Regions from separate parts of the Vreelandella profundi genome, predicted to be linked through region 1. Evidence: predicted binding sites of a transcription regulator. Region 1 holds the regulator's gene; the other holds the start of a gene.
The links. The regulator sigma-54, encoded in region 1, starts transcription at its own class of promoters, with help from an activator protein. The targets are predictions, from matches to a motif close to TGGCACNNNNNTTGCTNT.

Region 1 (5,149 bases):
GCCGCCCCAGCAAATGAACGCTTCACATATGGATGCATGGTTAAACGATAGCCAGGTCCGCTTATCTGACGGTGTGCGCGGCACTCATCCACCTGCCACACAACGCTAACAGGAGTCGCCATGAAAGCACTTATCTACACCGCCCTTTTTGCGCTCGCAGTGCCGCTATCAGCAGCAGCCCAAACCAACCAAGCGCCTGTGGAGGTGGAAGCCGACCGCTTAGATCTTGATCAGCGCGCGGGTACCGCCGTTTACACCGGGGATGTGAATATTCGCCAGGGCGAAATGCAGCTGCGCGGTGAGCGAGTGGAAATTCAACGCAATGAGGCGGGCGAGCTTTCGCGCGCAACGTCTACCGGCGAGCGTGCTTACTTACGCCATCAGGTCGAAGGACAAGAAGGCCCGACGGAAGGCTGGGCTCGGCGGATTATTTATCACGTCGCCGAACGCCGAGTGGAGCTCATTGATCAAGCTGAACTGACCCAGCAGGACGACACATTTACCGGCGGGCGGCTTGAATATTTCATTGACCGTGAAGTGATTCAAGCGCGTTCAGACGTTGACGGTAGCGAGCCCCAGCGTATCCGCATGACTATTCAGCCGGAACAATAGAGAGTCAATCGATGGCAACTGCTGACAATGCGCCGATAAAAACACTATATGCCCACCACTTGGCGAAAAGTTACAAACGCCGCCGAGTGGTTAAAGATATTAACTTGGAAATCTCCCAAGGCAGCGTCGTCGGCTTACTCGGCCCTAACGGCGCGGGCAAAACCACGTCGTTTTATATGATTGTCGGGCTGGTCAAATCTGACGCCGGCAAAGTGGGCATTGACGACTTAGATTTAACCCGCGCCCCGATGCATGAACGCGCAGCGGCAGGCATTGGCTACCTGCCCCAGGAAGCGTCTATTTTTCGCAAATTATCGGTTGCCGATAATATTATGGCGATATTAGAAACGCGCAAAGAACTCGACCGCCCAGGCCGCGAAGAGCGCCTGGAAGCCTTGCTTGAAGACTTCCACATCACCCATATTCGCGACAATCTAGGCATGAGCCTCTCAGGCGGGGAGCGCCGCCGTGTAGAAATTGCCCGCTCGCTAGCAACTGAACCCGCCTTCATCTTGCTAGATGAGCCCTTTGCCGGGGTTGACCCCATTTCAGTGGGCGAGATTAAAACCATCATTCGCGCGCTAAAACAGCGCCATATTGGCGTTCTGATTACCGATCATAACGTCCGTGAAACGCTGGACATTTGTGATATCGCTTACATTGTCGGCGATGGCCATATCATCGCCAGCGGCCCCCCGGCGTCGATCCTCACTAACCAGCAAGTCAGGGATGTTTATCTGGGCGCAGATTTTCGTCTGTAGGCTTATTTTTGCCCATAAATCCCGCTTTATAACGCTTTAACTACCAATGGCATGCTTATTGCACTTGCACCCAGCCCCCACTCGCACTAGGGTAAAGCATTCCGATTAACGAGTGGTTCTCAAATGGTCATGAAAGCTTCTCTTCAACTGCGCATTGGGACACAGCTGACCATGACACCTCAGCTGCAGCAGGCCATCGCCCTGCTGCAGCTATCGACTCTGGACCTTCGCCAGGAAATTCAGCAGGCCCTAGATGCCAACCCTATGCTGGAACAGGAAGATGAGTTCGGTGAAGAGGCCGTGAGCGAGCCTAAAGAGGAGGAGTGGTCAGAGAGCATCCCCACCGAGCTTTCCGTTGATAGCGACTGGTCGGACACCTATCAAGACCTTGGCGGCACGGGCAGCAGCAGTGAGGGCCCTGATTTTGAGCGCCAGGCTGCCGAACAGAGCCTTCACGGCCACCTATTGTGGCAACTCGCCATGACCGATTTTAGCGCGCGTGAGCAGCTGGTTTCCGAGAGTCTCATCGACGCCCTAGACGCCAACGGCTACTTGACCCAGCCGCTTAATGATATTCGTGAAGGGCTACGCGCCCAGGGTATTGATGGCCTTAGCCAGCGCGAAGTGGAAACAACATTACTCAAGCTGCAGCAGTTCGAGCCCACCGGTATTTTTGCCCGCGACCTGCGTGAATGCTTGATGCTGCAGCTCGCTGCCCTGCCAGATGATACGCCGCTGCTGGTGCCTGCCCGCAGGCTAGTGCGCCAGTTTCTTGAAGCGCTCAGCAAAGATGACATGCGCTTACTCAAGCGCCGCTTAGGGCTCGATGACGAGCAGCTAGCCAATGTTATCCAGCTAATTCGCAGCCTAGATCCACGCCCAGGCAGCGCTTACGGCGTGACCAACGACAGCTATATCACGCCCGATTTAGTAGTGCGTCATGATAATGAGGGCTGGCATTTAGAACTCAATCAGGACGCCCTGCCTCGGCTGAGAATTCAACCTGACTACGCCAGTTTGATAAAGCGTGCGGATAAAAGTCAGGATAATCAGTTTTTGAAAGAACACCTGCAGGAAGCGCGCTGGTTAATTAAGAGCCTTTCGAGTCGTAACGACACGCTGCTGCGAGTGGGCCGTGAAATCATTACCCGTCAAATCGGCTTTCTCGAACACGGCGAAGAATCCATGAAACCGCTGATTTTGGCCGATATAGCCTCAGCCGTTGAGATGCATGAATCAACGATTTCACGGGTGACAACGCAGAAATATATTCATACGCCGCGCGGCGTGTTTGAACTGAAATACTTTTTCTCTAGCCAGGTGAGCGGCCAGGATGGCGACAGCCACTCCAGCACCGCGATACGCGCCCGCCTGAAGAAACTGATTCACGAAGAAGCCCCCGGCAAGCCGCTTTCGGATAGCCGCTTAGTGACGTTATTAGAAGAAGGCGGCATTCAGGTTGCGCGCCGCACGGTAGCCAAATACCGTGAAGCCATGGGCATTCCCTCTTCCAGTGAGCGGCGCCGTTTACGCTAGGAGCTGCCAGGTTTCAGCGAAACTCTCGACAAGGGCTTTGCAACGGAGCAAAAAGGGTTACAATCAAAAGGGCTACATATCTAAGTACTAAGTACAGTCCCTAAGTACCGTTCCTAAGTACAGCCCGATAGATAAGGAGTACGTCAATGCAAGTAAATATCACTGGTCATCACGTAGAACTGACTGACGCCTTGCGTGACTATGTTAATGAAAAGCTTGAGCGTGTTGAGCGTCATTACGACAATATAACCACGGTGCAGGTCACCCTATCGGTGGAGAAAGAACGCCAGCAGGCAGCCTGCACACTGCATGCAGCAGGTGCTGATTTACATGCAGAAGCCCTAGACAGTGATATGTACGCCGCTATCGATGCGCTGGCGGACAAAATTGATCGTCAACTCGTTAAACATAAGGAAAAAGCACAAGCCCGCGCCCAAGGCGCTGGTGTGCGTTAATTCAATGACGTTGGAAACCATACTCCCCCCAGAACGCGTTCTCTTCGACGTACCTGGGGGCAGCAAAAAAAGGGTGCTGGAATTTTTCAGCACCTTTATCGCCCAAAATACGCCCAGCCTCGATAGCCAAGAAGTGTTCAGCCGATTAATCGGCCGAGAGCGCCTAGGTAGTACAGGAATTGGCAACGGCGTGGCTATTCCCCATGCCCGCAGCCCTCACTGTTCTACGCCTATTGCTGGTTTTTTAAAGCTCTCAGAAGCGATTGATTTTGATGCTATTGACGGCGACCCCGTTGATCTAGTGTTTGTACTTCTGGTACCGGAACAAGCGGACGACACACACCTCTCTTTGTTAGGCCAAGTAGCCACCGTCATGAATGATGCGGATACTCGCCAGCAGCTACGCAAAGCAGGCAGTCAGCGCGAACTACTTGATCTCATTACCGCTAAAATTCGTGAGCATTCAGCGGATTAAACGGCGATCACTGATCACCAAGCCCCCATTTAAGCCGTTGGATTAACGCGAAGAGAAACTCTATGCAACTGGTCATCATCAGCGGTCGTTCTGGGTCTGGCAAATCTATCGCCTTACAAGCGTTGGAAGACCTAGGCTACTACGCGATTGATAACCTTCCCGTCATGCTGCTGGGATCACTGGTCGACGAATTACGCGACCAGGGTGACCGTGCCCATTTGGCCGTCAGCATCGATGCACGCAACTTACCGGGGGCTCTTGAACGTCTGCCCTCGCTATTAAAAGAGTTGCGCCAGCGCACCATTGATTTTCAAGTCATCTACTTAACGACTGATGCCCGTATTCTTCTAGAGCGTTACTCTGCCACACGCCGCCGACATCCGTTGACGCGCAATAGCGAAATGACCCTTGAAGAGGCCATCAATAAAGAAGAAGAGACGCTGCACGACATACGTGATTTGGCCGATCTATTGATCGACACATCGCGACTGTCAGTACACGATCTACGCCGCCGCATCACTGATCAGGTGGCTCATCAACGGCGAGACCAGCTGACGTTGACGTTTGAATCGTTCGGTTACAAGCGTGGGGTGCCGTTGGATGCTGATCTCGTCTTCGACGTGCGTTGCCTTCCCAATCCTTACTGGGATCCAACGCTGCGGCAATCGACAGGTCGTGACGCCAACATCGTTGCCTTCTTAAAAGGCTATCCCGTTGTGGACGCCATGCGTGACGATATCCAGGCATGGCTTGAACGCTGGCTACCGGCTTATCAGGATAGCCAACGCAGCTATATGACCGTTGCTATTGGCTGCACCGGTGGTCAACATCGCTCTGTCTATATGGTGGAGCAGCTTGCAAAAGGCTTAGCGGCTCGTGTAGGCGAAGTTCAACTGCGTCACCGCGAGCTAGGCCTGCAGTATACGCTGAGCGAACAGCCCTCGACGCCGTTGGCCAGCCTCCCCTCGATCAGCGATCAACCACCAACGTCTTAAGCACGTCTATTGATTAATGACACCACTCGGCGAAAAGGAACCAGGGTGCCAGAAAGAACACTCACACTCACCAATCAACGCGGACTACATGCCCGCGCGGCGACGAAGCTCGTTAAATGCGGCCAACAGTTCACGGCTAATATACGTGTCTATAAGCAGCAACAGATTGCCGATGCCGCTAATATTATGTCGCTATTAATGCTCGCCGCCCCGTGCGGCACTGAGCTAACTATCCATGCCGAGGGCGACGATGCAGAACAGGCGCTTGATGCAATTCAAGCGCTGTTCGAAGCTCGCTTTGAGGAAGATCAGTAG
Region 2 (5,149 bases), 1.6 Mb from region 1:
CATACCCTGACACCCATGCGCTTAGGCGCTGGTCGTTGTACTGCGCGCCGATATCCAGCTGGGTGGTTTTTTCGGGTTGAACACCGTCAAAGGCATTCACGCTACCGGCCGGGCCTGCCTGGCTGGAACTCAGTTCCCAGTAGTCGGGAAAGCGTTCCACATGCCCAATACCGGCATACCAAGTGACCGGTGCTGAGGTTAAATCCTGCTCGTAGCGGATAAAGGCGCTGGGCAGGGTGTCGCGGCGGGTGAGCCCGGCAGTATCCGTGTCCAGGCTTTCGTCACTGACGCGATAGCGGTCCAAGCGAGCCCCACCAATAAGGCGATCACGGTCACCGATAAAACGGGTGACTTCGCTGAAGGCGCCAAACTGGGTCTGCTCGTAGTCCGGCTGCCAGCGCTCGCCATCCAGATTGCGGTGTACCTGATGCTCAACATCGACACCGGCAGTCCACGTAGTATTCTCCCACTCCCACGTTGATGCGACGCGCGCGCTGCGGGTGCGGCGATCTAGCCGCATAGCCATGCCGTCACTCATGTCCATGCTGCCGCCCATGTCCATGCCGCCACCCATATCCATGCCGCCGCCCATATCCATGCCGCCGCCCATATCCATGCTGCCGCCCATGTCCATGCCGCCACCCATGTCCATGCTGCCCGGTGAACGTAGCGTGAAGTTATCCATAATATGGTCGGCATAGGCATAGTTGGCCTGCATTTCCAGGCGTTTCCAGTGCTCGCCTAAATTCTCGCGCTGGAAACGAATGCCCACGGTTTCGCGCAGGAATTTACTGCCATCCATACCCCGCCCGGCATAGCGCGCTTCACCGTCTCCTCGGCCTGCGGTGACTTCAAGCCAGGTATCATCGTCGGGTGTCCAACCAAGCGCTACGTCACCGTTCCACTTATCCCATAACGAGGGCACGGCGTTGCCGTCGCCATCCTGATAGTCATTGGCTTCGGATTGGTTGCCGGTAAGGCGCAGGTAGCCGTCTTGATTACCCATAGCGGCATCAATGCGGCGATCAAAGCGCCCATAGGTACCCAACATGACGCTGCCATCTATACGTACGCCAGCTTCATCGAACTCCTCCGGGCCGCGGTCAAAGCGCACCGTTGCCGCTGAAGCGCCAGGGCCCCACAGAACGGACTGCGGACCTTTGGTGACGGTGAGGCTGTCGTAATTTTCAGGTGAGATATAGGACGTAGGCGCGTCCATGCGCGCTGGGCAGGCGCCGAGCATCTGGTTGCCATTGGTAAGAATGCGCAACCGAGAGCCAAACATGCCACGGAAAACCGGGTCACCGTTGGTGCCGCCGTTACGAATGGCAGAGAACCCGGGGATGGTCTGCAGATAGTCGGCGCCGTCGCTGGCAGGGGCCGGTTGTCGCGGTATGCGCGGGTCGGTTTCCACCGTGAGCGGTGAGCTTAGCGGTACGGCGGTCACCACCATCGTATTCAGCGAATGCTGATGCTCGTGGTGAGCGGAAGGCGACTGCGCCCATACGCCTTGGACAGCGAAGCCTGATGCCGCGGCGATGCTTAATGTCAGTGCGTGTCGTTGAAAACGGTTTTTCAAGCGGGCAGGCGTAACGACGCCATGCCCAATAACTGGATGCGACATGATGATCCCTTTTTCTTGGTATACACAGCCGCCAGCCAGAAGCGAGCTTCAGGCTGAAAGGGCTGATGATGTGGCGTTATACAAAGCGGAAAAAGGGTGGGGCGCGCGTTAGCGCGTGGGGGTAGTTGTCGCAGGACTGCATCGCCTGCTTCGGTTGCGTCAGCAGAGTGTTATGCTTGATAAACGCCTGCAGGCTGATCGCGGGAAGAAAAGTATGCGTTGTCGGAAACTGCTGCCAGACCGCGCAATAGCCACATTGGTGGAACCAGGTGAAAATAGGTTCTAGCGTTTCAACGTGACTCGTATGATGCTGATGGTTATTACTTGCTTGCGGGGCCGCGTGTTGATGATGGTCGCCAGTGTGGTGACTAGCTTTGTGATCAGCGTGATGCTCCCCGTTGGCCTGATACTGCGAAATGAGCGGCCCCACCAGCAGCAGACTCATCGCCACAAACGCTATAAAAAGCGCTGTGCGATACCAGAGCCTGTCTGCAGAACGTTGTAATTGCACGAAGCCATCTACCTTGGTGGGCAGCAGAGCAGTTGCTGCTGGAGCGAGAAGTAGATGTTATCGGAAAGCTTCCAAATGAAAAGTAGCCAGCCTGTGGTCTTTTGACACATAGCGGTAAACCGCTAGGCCCTGTTACCGCCGTGAGCTTTAACGATACGCTCGCTTGACGCCGGGTACTTCACCAGTAAGTGGCTGGGTCGAAGTGGGCGTTGTGCAAAGTTGCCCCCACAGTTTGGGCAGAGCCCATCCAACACGTCATTGGCACACGTTGGGCAAAACGTACATTCAAACGTGCAGATCAGCGCGTCTGCTTCAGGCGGTAAATCTTTATCGCAGCATTCACAGTTGGGGCGCAGTTCAAGCATGGGCAGGCTCCTATGTCAGTGCGTTAGAGAGCGTAGCTATTTGGCTATATTAACTAATGTTATGCCATTAACTGGCTAAGGCGAACAGCACTCTTTGTTAAGGCGGATGTTGCGTTAATCGAGAGTTGTGAATAACGCTAAGAGCATCTTTTTGGTGCATTAAATTATTTTTTTGATCGCTACTGGTGCAGGCGGGGCTGGTCAAAGATGCATTTTGATACCTAAGCCTATGTAAGCGTTGCTTTAAGCTGTCTTTCACTATTTTGGCGCATTAATTGCACTTGTTATTGAAACGCCTATTAAAAAGAGAGCAGCCGCGCCTCATGATTTTGTGCGACACCACAACACCGACGCTGCACGCTGACTCCGGGCATCGCTTTGATGCAAGCCGCCGCTGGGCGGCCTCGCTGGCATTAACGTTTGCTCAGCGCGGTGGCGCCACGCGAATGGTACAGGCGCGCCATCAGGGGCCGCTGCGAGTGCAGCGGCCTTTCTATCCAGAGGGGCGCTACATGGAAGGCAAGAGCGGTGCCTACGACGGCCCTTGCCATGTTTATGTGCTGCATCCGCCCGGCGGATTAGTGAGTGGCGATGCGTTAACCATTTCGGCCCAGGTAAAAAGCGGTGCCCATGCGCTGCTCACCACGCCCGCGGCCAACAAACTGTACAAAGCCGACAGCCAAGGCGTTGCCTGGACCCAGCACACTCAGCTAAACGTGGAAGACGACGCGATTCTGGAATGGCTGCCTCAAGAAACCATCGCCTTTGATGGCTCGAAAGGTGAGCAGCGCACGCATATCGCCCTGCACGGCAGCGCTCGCTGCTTAGGTTGGGAAATGATGGCGCTGGGGCGCCCGGCAAGCGATTTGCCCTACATTTCTGGGCGCATTGAACAACACTTTCGGCTCACGTTAGATGGCCGGCCGCTGTGGTTAGAGCGCCAGCCACTTGACCCGTTACACCCGCGCTTTGCAGGACGCTGGGGGCAAGGCGGCGCAACCGTACAGGCTACTCTCTGGGCGGTAGGTATTGCTGATGCACCTGCCGCTATTGATGCCCTGCGCGAAGCGCTGCCGGATAACCCCCGCTGGGCCGTCACCGTGCGTTACGGCGTACTGCTGCTGCGCTACTTGGGCCATTCACGCAATGAAGCCTGGGCGCTGTGTGAACAGGCCTGGCAGCTGCTGCGCCCGCGCTGGATTGAACGTGAAGCGCATACGCCGCGTATTTGGCTAACCTGATAATCACGCTTGTGCTACACCTGTGGAGAGACACCCAATGGAATTAACCCCGCGAGACAAAGATAAGCTGATGCTGTTTTCAGCCGCCCAGCTTGCCGAGCGCCGCAAAGCGCGTGGTTTGAAACTCAACTATCCCGAAGCGGTGGCGCTGATCAGCTTTGAAATCATTGAAGGTGCTCGGGATGGCCGCAGCGTGGCGGATTTAATGAGCTATGGCCGTGAAATACTTAGCCGTGAAGACGTAATGGAAGGCGTTGCCGAGATGGTTGACGAAGTCCAGGTAGAAGCCACGTTTCCGGATGGTACTAAGCTGGTCACTGTGCACACTCCCATCAACTAAGCGCCCCTCTTGGAGAAGATACGATGATTCCTGGTGAGTATCAGTTAAAAGAGGGCGATATCGAGCTGTGCGTGGGACGTGAGCGCATTACGGTAGACGTTGCGAATACCGGCGACCGGCCCATCCAGCTAGGCTCTCACTATCATTTTGCTGAAGCCAATCCCGCGCTCATTTTCGATCGCGTCAAAACACGCGGCTTTCGTTTAGACGTGGCAGCAGGCACGGCGATTCGCTTTGAGCCTGGCCAGACTCGTGAAGTCACGCTGATTCCCTTTGTCGGCAAGCGCGAAATTTACGGATTCCGTGGCGAAGTCATGGGTGCGCTCGATGGAGGTAAACAATGAAACCGGTTAATAAGATCAGTCGGCGGGCCTATGCCGACATGTATGGCCCCACGGTGGGCGACCGTGTGCGCCTGGGCGACACCGAGCTGTGGATTGAAGTTGAAAAAGACGCCACGCATTACGGCGATGAAGTGAAGTTCGGCGGTGGCAAAGTGATTCGCGATGGCATGGGCCAAAGCCAGCGTGTGGATGACATGGTGATGGATACTGTGATCACCAACGCGCTGATTTTAGACTGGTGGGGCATCGTTAAAGCCGATGTAGGGCTGCAAAATGGCCGGATCGCTGCGATTGGAAAATCCGGCAATCCGGACGTACAGCCCGATGTAGACATCGTGATTGGCCCCGGCACTGAGATTATCTCAGGCGAAGGCAAAATTCTTACCGCGGGCGGCATCGACTCGCATATTCACTTTATTTGCCCCCAGCAGGTCGAAGAAGCATTGATGAGTGGTATCACTACCATGCTAGGCGGCGGCACCGGGCCGGCTACCGGTACCAACGCCACGACCTGCACGCCCGGCGCCTGGCATATTGGTAAAATGCTGCAAGCCGTTGATGATTTGCCAATGAATATCGGCCTGTTGGGTAAAGGTAACGCCAGCCTGCCTGAGGCGCTTGAGGCCCAGCTAGAAGCGGGTGCCATGGGCCTAAAGCTCCACGAAGATTGGGGCACCACGCCGGCCTCCATTGATAACTGCTTAACCGTGGCGGAAAAGTATGA

Region 2: KUO20_RS15380 (urease accessory protein UreD) is a predicted target of sigma-54. The motif match lies at 2,765-2,782, and genes of this name have one in related genera.

The regions. Positions count from the first base shown of each region.
Region 1 covers NZ_CP077941.1:1,336,949-1,342,097, reverse strand. Annotated here, with positions in the region: gene lptC (LPS export ABC transporter periplasmic protein LptC) at 1-109, shown strand, start outside; gene lptA (lipopolysaccharide transport periplasmic protein LptA) at 121-612, shown strand; gene lptB (LPS export ABC transporter ATP-binding protein) at 624-1,373, shown strand; gene KUO20_RS06145 (RNA polymerase factor sigma-54) at 1,497-2,909, shown strand; gene hpf (ribosome hibernation-promoting factor, HPF/YfiA family) at 3,056-3,364, shown strand; gene KUO20_RS06135 (PTS sugar transporter subunit IIA) at 3,369-3,839, shown strand; gene rapZ (RNase adapter RapZ) at 3,902-4,834, shown strand; gene KUO20_RS06125 (HPr family phosphocarrier protein) at 4,880-5,149, shown strand.
Region 2 covers NZ_CP077941.1:3,360,051-3,365,199, reverse strand. Annotated here, with positions in the region: gene KUO20_RS15395 (TonB-dependent receptor domain-containing protein) at 1-1,624, opposite strand, end outside; gene KUO20_RS15390 (DUF2946 domain-containing protein) at 1,701-2,135, opposite strand; gene KUO20_RS15385 (DUF1272 domain-containing protein) at 2,258-2,500, opposite strand; gene KUO20_RS15380 (urease accessory protein UreD) at 2,824-3,741, shown strand; gene KUO20_RS15375 (urease subunit gamma) at 3,779-4,081, shown strand; gene KUO20_RS15370 (urease subunit beta) at 4,105-4,425, shown strand; gene ureC (urease subunit alpha) at 4,422-5,149, shown strand, end outside.